Regions from separate parts of the Streptomyces sp. NPDC004435 genome, predicted to be linked through region 2. Evidence: predicted binding sites of a transcription regulator. Region 2 holds the regulator's gene; each other region holds the start of a gene.
The links. The regulator HrcA, encoded in region 2, represses chaperone genes, less so after heat shock. The targets are predictions, from matches to a motif close to TTNGCACTCNGNNNNNCNGAGTGCNAA.

Region 1: the regulator HrcA is predicted to act here: its motif matches at 2,390-2,416, upstream of groL (chaperonin GroEL).
Region 3: the regulator HrcA is predicted to act here: its motif matches at 2,556-2,582, upstream of groL (chaperonin GroEL).

Annotation. Positions count from the first base shown of each region.
Region 1 is NZ_JBIAMB010000004.1:283,006-287,626, forward strand. Features, by position in the region: gene ACFYT9_RS09295 (methyltransferase domain-containing protein) at 1-619, opposite strand, end outside; gene ACFYT9_RS09300 (polysaccharide deacetylase family protein) at 746-1,672, shown strand; gene ACFYT9_RS09305 (hypothetical protein) at 1,669-1,833, shown strand; gene groES (co-chaperone GroES) at 2,011-2,319, shown strand; gene groL (chaperonin GroEL) at 2,426-4,054, shown strand; gene ACFYT9_RS09320 (ester cyclase) at 4,144-4,621, opposite strand, start outside.
Region 2 is NZ_JBIAMB010000001.1:458,951-463,571, reverse strand. Features, by position in the region: gene ACFYT9_RS01975 (nitronate monooxygenase) at 1-657, opposite strand, end outside; gene dnaJ (molecular chaperone DnaJ) at 863-2,002, opposite strand; gene hrcA (heat-inducible transcriptional repressor HrcA) at 2,003-3,022, opposite strand; gene ACFYT9_RS01960 (MBL fold metallo-hydrolase) at 3,161-3,898, shown strand; gene ACFYT9_RS01955 (DUF3097 domain-containing protein) at 3,909-4,621, shown strand, end outside.
Region 3 is NZ_JBIAMB010000022.1:117,402-122,022, forward strand. Features, by position in the region: SAM riboswitch class I at 66-208, shown strand; gene thrC (threonine synthase) at 193-1,512, shown strand; gene ACFYT9_RS32135 (MoaD/ThiS family protein) at 1,530-1,808, shown strand; gene ACFYT9_RS32140 (cold-shock protein) at 2,233-2,436, shown strand; gene groL (chaperonin GroEL) at 2,749-4,371, shown strand; gene ACFYT9_RS32150 (deoxyxylulose-5-phosphate synthase) at 4,489-4,621, opposite strand, start outside.

The sequences.
Region 1 (4,621 bases), on a different contig from region 2:
TCTTCAGGGCCGCGTGCGGGGCCTTGCGGGCCGCCTCCATGGCCCAGGAGAGCGGCGGGGAGTACGCCTCGGGGTCGAAGATCCGGCCCCGCCCTCCGCGCCGCGCCGGGTCGACGAAGACGGCGTCGTAGGGGCTGGTGTCGATCTCGGTGACGTCGGCGCGGCGGACCTCGATCAGGTCCGCGAGGCCGAGCGCGGCGGCGTTGGCGCGGGCGACCTCGGCGGTGAGCGGATCGCGGTCGACGGCGAGGACGGAGATGCCGGCGCGGGCGAGCGCCAGGGCGTCGCCGCCGATCCCGGAGCAGAGGTCGGCGACCGAGCCGACGCCGAGGGCCTTGAGGCGGGCCGCGCGGTAGGCGCCGACGGTCGCCCTGGTCGACTGCTCGACGCCGTTGGGCGTGAAGTACATGCGGTACGCGTCCTCGGCGCCGAACTTCGCCACCGCGCGCTGCCGCAGCCGGGCCTGCCCGAGGGCCGCGGAGACCAGCTCGACGGGGTGGTCGCGGCGCAGCCGGGAGGCGACCGCCAACTCCTGCGCGGGGTCGTAGTCGCGCAGGGCGGCGAGGAGCGTCTGGCCCTCGGGGGCGAGCAGGGCGGTGAAGGTGGCGAGGTCGGTCACCGTTCCATTCTCCCTGTGGGCCGGGCGGGGGACGGTGGGGCCGGTACGGCGGTGTCGCGGCCGGAGGAGCGGGTCGCGCTGACAGGATGCGGCGCCATACCGCTCGTACGACAAAAGGAAGAAATGATGGCAAAGGGCTCTTCGCGTCGCGCCCTGGGTGCCGCGCTCCTCGTCGCCGCGCTCACCTCCACCGCCGCCTGCGCGGGCGGTTCCGAGCCCGGGGCCTCCGGCGCTCCCGCCCCCGCCGCCGGCCAGCAGGCCCCGGCCCAGACAGCGGCGCAGGCCGCGGCCCGGCTCGCCGCGGAGAAGAAGGCCGCTCTGGCCGAGCGGCGGGCCGCCCGGGCCGCCGCCGCGAAGAAGTGGGGCCTCAAGCTGACCCCCCTCGAAGCGCCCGCACCGCCCAGGACCAAGCCGAAGATCACCACCCGGAAGGGGTTCGAGACCGACGGCGAGGGACTGCCGCCCGTCTTCACCACCGTCCCCACCAAGGAGAAGGTCGTTTTCCTCACCATCGACGACGGATCCGAGAAGGACCCCGAGCTCATCCGGATGATGAGCGACCTGAAGATCCCGTACAGCGCCTTCCTCAGCGACTACGTCGTCAGCGACGACTACGCCTACTTCGCGAAGATGCAGAAGTCGCAGCCGGGCGGGGTCGCCCTCCACAACCACACCCTCAACCACAAGTACCTGCCCGGACTCTCCTACGCGCGCCAGAAGCGCGAGATCTGCGGCATGCAGGACGTCATCGAGAAGAAGTACGGCAAGCGCCCCGAGCTCTTCCGGCCCCCGTACGGCAACTACAACGAGAACACCCTGCGCGCCGCCAGGTCCTGCGGCGTCAAGGCCGTACCGCTCTGGGCCTCCGAGGCGTTCCCCGACCACATGGAGTGGCGCGAGTGGGACCGCGACCTGCACCCCGGCGACATCGTCCTCACCCACTTCCGCGGCGAGGAGGATTGGAAGGGCAGCATGCCGGACATGATCCGCCGGGTGATGAACGTGATCACGTCGAAGGGCTACGCGGTCGGCAAGCTGGAGGACTACGTATGACCCGGCTCCGCCCCCTCGTGCTCGCCGTCCTGCTCCTCGCCCTCACCGGCTGCGCCTCCGCCGTCGACCCGCTCGAACGCCTCGGCCGCAAGGCGGTCGAGAGCGTCGGCGACCGGGACCCGGCCGGCTCCGCCGTCCGCGCGGAGGCCGCCACGGAGTGAGGAATTGGCACTCCGCTTGACCGAGTGCTAATCGCGGTCATAGTCTCGGCTCTGGCACTCCCCACTGGAGAGTGCCAACACAGCGACGGGCAGGTCCGGCACCCGCGACGACGGATCCACCTGGTCGCCACCCCAGACAGTTAACCCCGCGAGATCTCCGAAGGGGGAGGTCGGATCGTGACGACCGTCAGCTCCAAGGTTGCCATCAAGCCGCTCGAGGACCGCATCGTGGTCCAGCCGCTCGACGCCGAGCAGACCACGGCCTCGGGCCTGGTCATTCCGGACACCGCGAAGGAGAAGCCCCAGGAGGGCGCCGTCCTCGCCGTGGGCCCGGGCCGCTTCGAGAACGGCGAGCGCCTGCCGCTCGACGTCAAGGTCGGCGACGTCGTGCTCTACAGCAAGTACGGCGGCACCGAGGTGAAGTACAACGGCGACGAGTACCTCGTCCTCTCGGCCCGCGACGTGCTCGCGATCATCGAGAAGTAAGACGACGTACCTGCTTTGACCGCGCCCCTGACCCCTTGATCTCTTGGGCGTCCAGGGGCGCGGTTCGTTTTTCCCACACGATTTCCGAGAGGGCTGAACCGCTCCCATGGCGAAGATCCTGAAGTTCGACGAGGACGCCCGTCGCGCCCTTGAGCGCGGCGTCAACAAGCTGGCCGACACGGTGAAGGTGACGATCGGCCCCAAGGGCCGCAACGTCGTCATCGACAAGAAGTTCGGCGCCCCCACCATCACCAACGACGGTGTCACGATCGCCCGCGAGGTCGAGATCGACGACCCGTACGAGAACCTCGGCGCCCAGCTCGTCAAGGAGGTGGCGACCAAGACCAACGACATCGCGGGTGACGGCACCACCACCGCCACCGTGCTCGCCCAGGCGCTCGTCCGCGAGGGTCTGCGCAACGTCGCCGCCGGCGCCTCCCCGGCCGCCCTCAAGAAGGGCATCGACGCCGCGGTCAAGGCCGTCTCCGACGAGCTGCTCGCCACCGCGCGCCCGATCGACGACAAGTCCGACATCGCCGCCGTCGCCGCGCTCTCCGCGCAGGACCAGCAGGTCGGCGAGCTCATCGCCGAGGCGATGGACAAGGTCGGCAAGGACGGTGTCATCACCGTCGAGGAGTCCAACACCTTCGGCCTGGAGCTGGAGTTCACCGAGGGCATGGCCTTCGACAAGGGCTACCTCTCGCCGTACATGGTCTCCGACCAGGAGCGTATGGAGGCCGTCCTCGACGACCCGTACATCCTGATCAACCAGGGCAAGATCTCCTCCATCCAGGACCTGCTGCCCCTCCTGGAGAAGGTCATCCAGGGCGGTGGCTCCAAGCCGCTGCTGATCATCGCCGAGGACGTCGAGGGCGAGGCGCTCTCCACCCTCGTCGTCAACAAGATCCGCGGCACCTTCAACGCCGTCGCCGTCAAGGCGCCCGGCTTCGGCGACCGCCGCAAGGCGATGCTCCAGGACATGGCCACCCTCACCGGTGCCACCGTCATCGCCGAGGAGGTCGGCCTCAAGCTCGACCAGGCCGGTCTGGACGTGCTGGGCACCGCCCGCCGCGTGACCGTCTCCAAGGACGACACCACCATCGTCGACGGTGGCGGCAAGTCCGAGGACGTCGTGGGCCGCGTCGCGCAGATCAAGGCCGAGATCGAGTCCACGGACTCCGACTGGGACCGCGAGAAGCTCCAGGAGCGCCTCGCGAAGCTGGCCGGCGGCGTGTGCGTGATCAAGGTCGGCGCCGCCACCGAGGTGGAGCTGAAGGAGAAGAAGCACCGTCTGGAGGACGCCATCTCCGCGACCCGCGCCGCGGTCGAGGAGGGCATCGTCTCCGGTGGTGGCTCCGCGCTCGTCCACGCCGTCAAGGTCCTGGACGACAACCTCGGCAAGACCGGCGACGAGGCCACGGGCGTCTCCGTCGTCCGCCGCGCCGCCGTCGAGCCGCTGCGCTGGATCGCCGAGAACGCCGGCCTGGAGGGCTACGTCATCACCTCCAAGGTCTCCGAGCTCGACAAGGGCCAGGGCTTCAACGCCGCCACCGGCGAGTACGGCGACCTGGTCAAGGCCGGCGTCATCGACCCGGTGAAGGTCACCCGCTCCGCCCTGGAGAACGCCGCCTCCATCGCCTCCCTGCTCCTCACCACCGAGACCCTCGTGGTGGAGAAGAAGGAGGAGGAGCCGGCTGACCACGGTCACGGCCACGGTCACGGCCACTCCCACTGAGGCCACTGACTGAACCACCGAGGCCCGGTGCTCCCGTCGCGGGAGCACCGGGCCTCGGTGCGTCTCGCCGCGTCGCGGAGGCGGCGTTCCTACGCCTCCACCGCCCCGAGCTGCCCCATCAGTCCGAGCAGGTCGTACTGCCACCAGCCCTCGGCGATCTTCCCGTCCTCGCGGAAGCGGTGGATGGTGGTGCCGGTCATGGTGACCTCCATGCCGGTCGGCTGGAGGCCCATGAAGTCGCCGACGTGGTTGCCCTTCCAGCTCCACCGGGTGCACACCCGGTCACCGTCGGCGAGCTGGTCCTCGACGGTGAAGGCGAAGTCGAAGCCCGCGCGCCACTGCTCCACCTCGCGCCGGACCGCGTCCATCCCGATGGTGTCCACCGGGTTCGTCGGATCGTGGTCGTGATAGCCCTCGGCGAGCAGGGTGTCGAGCAGGGCCAGGTCGGAACCGTTGGCCATCTGCTCGAACATCTGCCGCGCGTTCGCCTTGTACAGCGCCTCGTCCCGGACCACGTCCAGGTCGGTGAAGGTCGGCATCTCGTCACAGAGGGCGACCATCTCCCGG
Region 2 (4,621 bases):
CAGGCCGCCCGCGGCGACGAGCGGCAGCGCCGTGGCCTCCCGGACCAGGGTGAGGAGCGCGAGGAGGCCGGTGCCGGGCTGCTCGTCGGCCGGGTCGTCGCGGTAGGTGCCCTGGTGGCCGCCCGCCTCCGTGCCCTGGACGCACAGCGCGTCGGCGCCGGCCGCCTGAGCCGTACGGGCCTCCGCGGCCGAGGTGACGGTGACGATCGTGTACGTACCGGCGCGGGCGAACGCCTGGAGGGTCTCCTGCTTCGGGCAGCCGAAGGTGAACGAGACGACGGGGACCGGGTCGTCCAGGAGGATCGCCAGCTTGGACTCGTACCCGTCGTCGCGGCCGTCGTCGGTCTCGCCGAGCGGCGTCTCGTACCAGCCGGCCTCCCCGGCGAGCTGGTGGCGGTAGACCTCGACGGCCGCGGGGTCCACCGAGGGGCCGGTCTGGGGCATGAAGACGTTGACGCCGAAGGGCTGTCCGGTCAGTCCGCGGACCTGCTTGATCTCCTGGTAGAGGCCGCCGGCCGTCTTGTACCCGGCGGCGAGGAAGCCGAGCGCGCCCGCCTCGCAGACGGCTCCGACGAGCGCGGGACTGGAAGCGCCACCGGCCATGGGGGCCTGCACGATCGGGTACCGGAAGAGATCGTTCAGCGCGGTGGTGGACATATGGGCATCGTGTCATGCCCCTTCCCGCCCAAGGGAAAGGGGCGGCACTCAGAGTGCCGCCCCTCTCACACACAGGGGTCATCCCCCTCCAGGGCCCATCGCCCGTTGAACGCGTCCTTCAGCCGCGAGAACAGCCCCTACTGGCCAGGCTGACTGTGCCGACCCGGGAGACAACCCCTGGACCCCCGGCACACGGACCACCCGCTCAGCGCCCGTTGAACGCGTCCTTCAGCCGCGAGAACAGCCCCTGCTGGCCCGGCTGGAACTGGCCCGTGGGGCGCTCCTCGCCGCGCAGCTTGGCCAGTTCGCGCAGGAGGCGCTCCTGCTCGGGGTCGAGCTTGCTCGGGGTCTGGACCTCGACGTGGACGATCAGGTCGCCGCGGCCGTTGCCCCGCAGGTGCGTGATGCCCCGGCCGTGCAGCGGGACCGACTGGCCCGACTGGGTGCCCGGGCGGATGTCGATCTCCTCCAGCCCGTCGAGCGTCTGCAGCTGCACCTTCGTGCCGAGCGCCGCCGCCGTCATCGGGAGGGTGACCGTGCAGTGCAGGTCGTCGCCGCGCCGCTGGAAGACCTCGTGCGGGGTCTCCTGGATCTCGACGTACAGGTCGCCGGCGGGGCCGCCACCGGGGCCGACCTCGCCCTCGCCCGCGAGCTGGATCCGGGTGCCGTTGTCGACACCGGCCGGGATCTTCACCGTCAGCGTGCGGCGCGACCGCACCCGCCCGTCGCCCGCGCACTCGGGGCACGCGGTCGGGACGACGGTGCCGAAGCCCTGGCACTGGGGGCAGGGCCGGGAGGTCATGACCTGGCCGAGGAACGACCGGGTGACCTGGGAGACCTCGCCGCGGCCGTGACACATGTCGCAGGTCTGTGCGGAGGTGCCGGGGGCGGCACCCTCACCCGAACAGGTGGTGCAGACGACGGCCGTGTCGACCTGGATGTCCTTGGTGGTGCCGAAGGCCGCCTCGTTGAGGTCGATCTCCAGGCGGATCATGGCGTCCTGGCCGCGCCGGGTCCGCGAGCGCGGCCCGCGCTGCCCGGCCGTGCCGAAGAAGGCGTCCATGATGTCGGAGAAGTTGCCGAAGCCACCGGCTCCGAAGCCGCCTCCGCCGCCCATGCCGCCGGAGGCGGAGAGCGGGTCGCCGCCGAGGTCGTAGACCTGCTTCTTCTGCGGGTCCGACAGCACCTCGTAGGCGGCGTTGATCTCCTTGAACCGCTCCTGCGTCTTCGGGTCCGGATTGACGTCCGGGTGAAGCTCGCGGGCGAGGCGCCGGAAGGCCTTCTTGATCTCGTCCTGGGACGCGTCGCGGCGTACGCCGAGTGTGGCGTAGTAGTCCGTGGCCACTTACGACTCCGCCAGGATCTGTCCGACGTAACGTGCCACTGCGCGTACCGCTCCCATCGTTCCGGGGTAGTCCATGCGGGTCGGTCCGACCACGCCGAGTTTGGCGACTGCCTCGCCGCCCGAACCGTAGCCGACCGAGACGACGGACGTGGAGTTCAGCCCCTCGTAGGCGTTCTCGTGCCCGATGCGTACGGTCATGCCCGATTCCTTGACCTCGCCGAGCAGCTTGAGGAGCACGACCTGCTCCTCGAGTGCCTCCAGGACGGGCCTGATCGTCAGGGGGAAGTCGTGTCCGAAGCGGGTGAGATTGGCGGTGCCGCCGATCATCAGCCGCTCCTCGTGCTCCTCCACGAGCGTCTCCAGGAGGGTCGCGAGCACGGTCGAGACCGTGGCTCGGTCCTCGGGCTCCTCGAAGGACTCGGGGAGGTCCTGCACCAGCTGCGGCACGTCGGCGAAGCGACGGCCTCCGACCCGGCTGTTGAGCCGGGCCCGCAGATCGGCGAGGGAGGTCTCGCCGAAGGGCGCCGGACAGTCGATCACCCGCTGCTCGACCCGCCCGGTGTCCGTGATCAGGACGAGCATCAGCCGGGCCGGGGCCAGCGACAGCAGCTCGACGTGCCGGATCGAGGAGCGGGTCAGCGACGGGTACTGCACGACGGCGACCTGCCGGGTCAGCTGCGCGAGCAGCCGCACCGTACGGCCCACGACGTCGTCGAGGTCCACGGCGCCGTCGAGGAAGTTGTGGATGGCGCGCCGCTCGGGGGTGGAGAGCGGCTTGACGCCGGCCAGCCGGTCCACGAAGAGCCGGTAGCCCTTGTCGGTGGGGATCCGGCCCGCGCTGGTGTGGGGCTGGGCGATGTACCCCTCCTCCTCCAGCACCGCCATGTCGTTGCGCACGGTGGCGGGGGACACGCCGAGCTTGTGGCGCTCGGTGAGCGCCTTGGAACCGACCGGTTCCTCCGTCCCGACGTAGTCCTGGACGATGGCGCGCAGCACCTCGAGTCTGCGTTCGCTCAGCACGCGCACACCTCCCGCTCCAGCCGTTCCGGTTGCTCCGCTTTTGGCACTCGCCCTGCCCGAGTGCCAGGAAACCCCCGGCCAGTGTACGGCCGGGCCCGTCGCTCCTGGCAAGGAGGCGGACCCGCTAGCGTCGGTGGCATGCACATCGACGAGGCCGTCTGGGCGGCTCAGGGATGGGAACGGCTCGCGGCGGGAGTGGGCCGGCGACGGCTCCCCGGCTGGGACGCGACGACCGGACTGGTCGTGGGGGAAGGGGCGGTGCTCCTGTACGACACGGGCTCCTCGCTCGCCGAGGGCGCCGCGATCCGGGCCCAGGCGGAGGCGATCGCCGGCGGGCGTCACGTGACGCACATCGCACTCGGCCATCCCCACTTCGACCACGTCCTCGGCACCGCCGCCTTCGCCGGCGCGGAGGTCTTCGGCGCGGTCGGCACCGACGAGCTCCTCGCCTCCGCCAGGACCCGCGCGGAGCTGTACGAGGACGCGGTGCGGCACGGGGCCGACGAGCGGGCCGCGGCGGAGGCGACGGAGGCGCTGGTGGCCCCGCGTCGCACCGTGACCGGCGAGTGGACCCTCGACCTGGGCGACCGGCAGGTCCTCCTCGCCAACGTGGGCCCCGGCCACACCGGCCACGACCTGGCCCTGCTGGTGCCGGGCGAGCGCGAGACCGTGTTCTGCGGCGATCTGGTCGAGGAGTCCGGCGCACCCCAGGCCGGCCCCGACGCGATCGGCACCCGCTGGCCCGACGCCCTCGACCGCCTCCTCGCCCTCGGCGGCGAGGACGCCCTCTACGTCCCCGGCCACGGGGCGGTCGTCGACGCGGCTTTCGTCCGACGCCAGCGCGATGAACTGGCACGCCGCTTCCAGGTGTCGTAGCGTCCCCGAAATGCGCAGCTACGACCCGGACCTGACGCCTCGGTGGAAGAAGCAGGCCCCCGCCCCCGAGGTCCCCGCCGAGCCGGACCTGGTGGTCGAGGAGGTCTCGACGGGCTTCTGCGGGGCCGTGATCCGCTGCGAGGCGGGCACGGTGACGCTGGAGGACCGCTTCGGCAAGCACCGCGTCTTCCCGATGGACCCGCGCGGCTTCCTCCTGGAGGGGCGCGTGGTGACCCTGGTCCGCCCCGCGTCCGGCGGACCCGCCCGCCCGGCCCGTACGGCATCCGGCTCGGTCGCCGTCCCCGGCGCACGCGCGCGCGTGGCGCGGGCGAGCCGCATCTACGTGGAGGGCCGCCACGACGCCGAGCTGGTCGAACGGGTCTGGGGCGACGACCTGCGCGTCGAGGGCGTGGTGGTGGAGTACCTGGAGGGCGTGGACCACCTCCCGGAGATCGTCGCCGACTTCGCCCCCGGCCCGGACGCCCGCCTCGGCGTCCTCGTCGACCACCTGGTCCCGGGCTCCAAGGAGTCCCGCATCGCCGAGCGGGTGAGCTCGCCCGACGTGCTGGTGGTGGGACACCCGTACATCGACATCTGGCAGGCGGTGAAACCGTCCGTCCTCGGCATCCGCGCCTGGCCGGAGGTCCCTCGCGGCCAGGACTGGAAGACGGGTACCTGCCGGGCCCTGGGCTGGCCCGCCGACAACACGGGCGCGATCTGGCA
Region 3 (4,621 bases), on a different contig from region 2:
CAGTCTTGAACAACGCGGACGCCCGATGCATGTCGGGGTGCCACCCGCGTCTCACAATCGAATACCGCTCATCCAGAGGGGCAGAGGGATACGGCCCGTTGAAGCCCCGGCAACCCTCCAGTCGGTTTGTCTTGCGCCAGCGAGGCCCCCGGCTAGGGAAGGTGCCAAATCCGTCTCGTGGCGAAATGCGCCATGAGGAAGATGAGGAGAAAGGGCCTCCCCTCCATGTCTGTACAGACTGCCGCTCCCGCCACCACCGTCGACCTCGGTCCCGCGTCCGGGCTTTCCTGCCGGGAGTGCGGAGAGGTCTTCGCCCTCGGCCCGATCTTCGCCTGTGAGCTGTGTTTCGGCCCTCTCGAAGTGGCCTACGACCTCCCGGCGAGCGACCCCGAGGAACTGCGCAAGCGGATCGAGGCCGGCCCCGCGAACATCTGGCGGTACGCGCCCCTGCTGCCCGTCCCGGCCGACGTCGCCGAGAAGCCGAACCTGAACCCCGGCTGGACCCCGCTGATCAAGGCCGACAACCTCGCCCGCGAGCTCGGCGTCGCCCCCGGCAAGCTCTTCGTCAAGGACGACTCCGGCAACCCGACCCACTCCTTCAAGGACCGGGTCGTCGCGCAGGCCATCGAGGCCGCCCGCGCCTTCGGCTTCACCACCCTCTCCTGCTCCTCCACCGGCAACCTGGCCGGCGCCGTCGGCGCCGCCGCCGCCCGCGCCGGCTTCCGCTCCTGCGTCTTCATCCCGCACGACCTGGAGCAGGGCAAGGTCGTCATGGCCGGTGTCTACGGCGGTGACCTGGTCGCCATCGAGGGCAACTACGACGACGTCAACCGCTTCTGCTCGGAGCTCATCGGCGACCCGCTCGGCGAGGGCTGGGGCTTCGTCAACGTCAACCTCCGCCCGTACTACGGCGAGGGCTCCAAGACGCTCGCGTACGAGATCTGCGAGCAGCTCGGCTGGGTCATCCCGGACCAGCTCGTCATCCCGATCGCCTCCGGCTCCCAGCTCACCAAGATCGACAAGGGGCTCCAGGAGCTCATCAAGCTGGGCCTGGTCGAGGACAAGCCGTACAAGATCTTCGGCGCCCAGGCCGAGGGCTGCTCGCCGGTCTCCGCCGCCTTCAAGGCCGGGCACGACGTGGTCCGCCCGCAGAAGCCGAACACCATCGCCAAGTCCCTCGCGATCGGCAACCCGGCCGACGGCCCCTACGTCCTCGACATCGCCCGCCGCACCGGCGGCGCCGTGGAGGACGTGAACGACGAGCAGGTCGTGGACGCGATCAAGCTGCTCGCCCGGACCGAGGGCGTCTTCGCGGAGACCGCGGGCGGCGTGACCGTCGGCGTGACGCGCAAGCTCGTCGAGAACGGCGTCATCGACCCGAACCTCACCACCGTCGTCCTCAACACCGGCGACGGCCTCAAGACCCTGGACGCCGTGGCCGACAGCTCTCAGGCGACCGCCACCATCCGCCCGAGCCTGGACGCGTTCCGCGACGCGGGCCTGGCCCACTGAAAGGTCCCGAAGACACCATGGCCGTGAACGTCCGCATCCCCACCATCCTCCGCACCTACACCGGCGGGCAGTCCGAGGTCGCCGCCGAGGGCGCGACCCTCGCCGAGGTCATCGCCGACCTGGAGAAGAACCACACTGGCATCGCCGCCCGCGTCCTGGACGACCAGGGCAAGCTGCGCCGCTTCGTGAACGTCTACGTGAACGACGACGACGTCCGCTTCGAGCAGGGCCTGGAGACCGCCACCCCGGACGGCGCGGGCGTCTCGATCATCCCCGCGGTCGCCGGCGGCTGCTGATCTCCCCGGGCTCGACCCGAGCCCTGCCCGTCCTCACTGAATTGCCCCTTCCGCGAGAGAAAGCGGAGGGGGCAATTCTGCATGGTTGAGCGCGGTAGAGTTGGGGAAGTCCCCTCCGCCGCTCATGCCAGGCGCATATGAGCCCGGCCCGGGACCTGACAAGAATGCGACAACCGGCGGCCGGAAAGCGCGCACACTCTGCCCCTTATGTGCCTTTCGCCCGGCCCGACTTGCCCCGCAATTCAAGTATTTCTTCCGGATTCCCCTTTCCGCTCCGCCGAGAATTCCCGGTGGATTGCCCTGTTGCAGAGGGCAGTTGGACAGATACATTCAGCGGCGGTCGACGCGTTCCGGCGCAGGTTCTGACCCGGGTTCGTGAAGTGCGGATCCGCTCAAGGGCCAGTACGTAATAGGGGAGTTAGGCATGGCTCAGGGCACCGTCAAGTGGTTCAACGCGGAGAAGGGCTACGGCTTCATCGCGGTCGACGGTGGTGCGGATGTTTTCGTCCACTACAGCGCCATCCAGATGGATGGGTACCGCAGCCTCGAAGAGGGCCAGCGAGTCGAGTTCGAGATCTCGCAGGGTCAGAAGGGTCCGCAGGCGGACATGGTCAAGGTGACCGCCTGAGGCGCGGCGCGATCGGCCACCGACGTCTCGTCGTCGAGGGGCCCGCATCCCCCGGGGGATGCGGGCCCCTCACGCGTTCCCGGACACCTGCCGCCGACGGGTCTGATCCTTGAGAGTCGCTTGCACTCGCATGGGTCGAGTGCTAATCATTGGCGTTAGCACTCGGAAGGTGAGAGTGCTACGAGGACCGGGCATGACGAGGCCGCCGGCCGTGTGGGGCAAGGAACCACGCGGAGTGCGGAGGCCGTCCGTCGCGGGCGTCGGCGCGGTCCTGGAGCGTTATCCACCCCATGTCCGGGAGGACCACTTCACATGGCCAAGATCATCGCGTTCGACGAGGAGGCCCGGCGCGGTCTCGAGCGCGGCATGAACCAGCTCGCTGACGCCGTCAAGGTCACCCTCGGCCCCAAGGGTCGCAACGTCGTCCTCGAGAAGAAGTGGGGCGCCCCCACGATCACCAACGATGGTGTCTCCATCGCCAAGGAGATCGAGCTCGAGGACCCGTACGAGAAGATCGGCGCCGAGCTGGTCAAGGAAGTCGCCAAGAAGACGGACGACGTCGCCGGCGACGGTACGACCACCGCCACCGTCCTCGCCCAGGCGCTCGTCCGCGAGGGCCTCCGCAACGTCGCCGCCGGTGCCAACCCGATGGCCCTCAAGCGCGGCATCGAGAAGGCCGTCGAGGCCGTCTCCGGCGCCCTGCTCGACCAGGCGAAGGAGGTCGAGACGAAGGAGCAGATCGCCTCCACCGCCTCCATCTCCGCCGCCGACACCCAGATCGGCGAGCTCATCGCCGAGGCCATGGACAAGGTCGGCAAGGAAGGCGTCATCACCGTCGAGGAGTCGCAGACCTTCGGTCTGGAGCTCGAGCTCACCGAGGGCATGCGCTTCGACAAGGGCTACATCTCGGCGTACTTCGCGACCGACATGGAGCGCATGGAGGCCGCGCTCGAGGACCCGTACATCCTCATCGTCAACTCCAAGATCTCCTCCGTGAAGGACCTCCTCCCGCTCCTGGAGAAGGTCATGCAGTCGGGCAAGCCGCTGCTGATCATCGCCGAGGACGTCGAGGGCGAGGCCCTGTCGACGCTGGTCGTCAACAAGATCCGCGGCACCTTCCGCTCCGTCGCGGTCAAGGCCCCGGGCTTCGGCGACCGCCGCAAGGCCATGCTCCAGGACATCGCCATCCTCACCGGCGGCACGGTCATCTCCGAGGAGGTCGGCCTCAAGCTGGAGTCGGCCGGTCTCGACCTGCTGGGCCGCGCCCGCAAGGTCGTCATCACCAAGGACGAGACCACCATCGTCGACGGTGCCGGTGACAGCGAGCAGGTCGCGGGCCGCGTGAACCAGATCCGCGCCGAGATCGAGAACAGCGACTCCGACTACGACCGCGAGAAGCTCCAGGAGCGCCTCGCGAAGCTCGCCGGCGGCGTGGCGGTCATCAAGGCCGGTGCCGCGACCGAGGTCGAGCTCAAGGAGCGCAAGCACCGCATCGAGGACGCCGTGCGCAACGCCAAGGCGGCCGTCGAGGAGGGCATCGTCGCCGGCGGCGGCGTGGCCCTGCTCCAGGCCTCCAGCGTCTTCGAGAAGCTGGAGCTGGACGGCGACGAGGCCACCGGTGCCGCGATCGTCAAGCTCGCCCTGGAGGCCCCGATCAAGCAGATCGCGGTCAACGCCGGCCTCGAGGGCGGCGTCGTGGTCGAGAAGGTCCGCAACCTCACCCCGGGTCACGGCCTCAACGCCGCGACCGGCGAGTACGTCGACCTGGTCGCCGAGGGCATCATCGACCCGGCCAAGGTGACGCGCTCCGCGCTGCAGAACGCCGCGTCGATCGCCGCGCTCTTCCTCACCACCGAGGCCGTCATCGCCGACAAGCCGGAGAAGACCGCCGCGCCGGCCGGCGGCGGCATGCCGGGCGGTGACATGGACTTCTGATCCCGAAGGGATCAGCGGTTCATCGCGGCGCGCGAGCTGATCGCGAGCTGAAAGCGAACGCCGAGGGCGGCACTCCCCAGCAGGGGGGTGCCGCCCTCGGCGCGTTCTCCCGGACGCTCAGACCACGGGCCGTACGAGGACCTCGGCGAGCGGCTCCCCGGTCCGCCGGGCCAGCGCGACGCGCGCCTTCACCTCGGCGAGCGTCCGCGGCCGGTAGCCGGGCCCGCACCCCTGACAGCAGCTCGTGTGG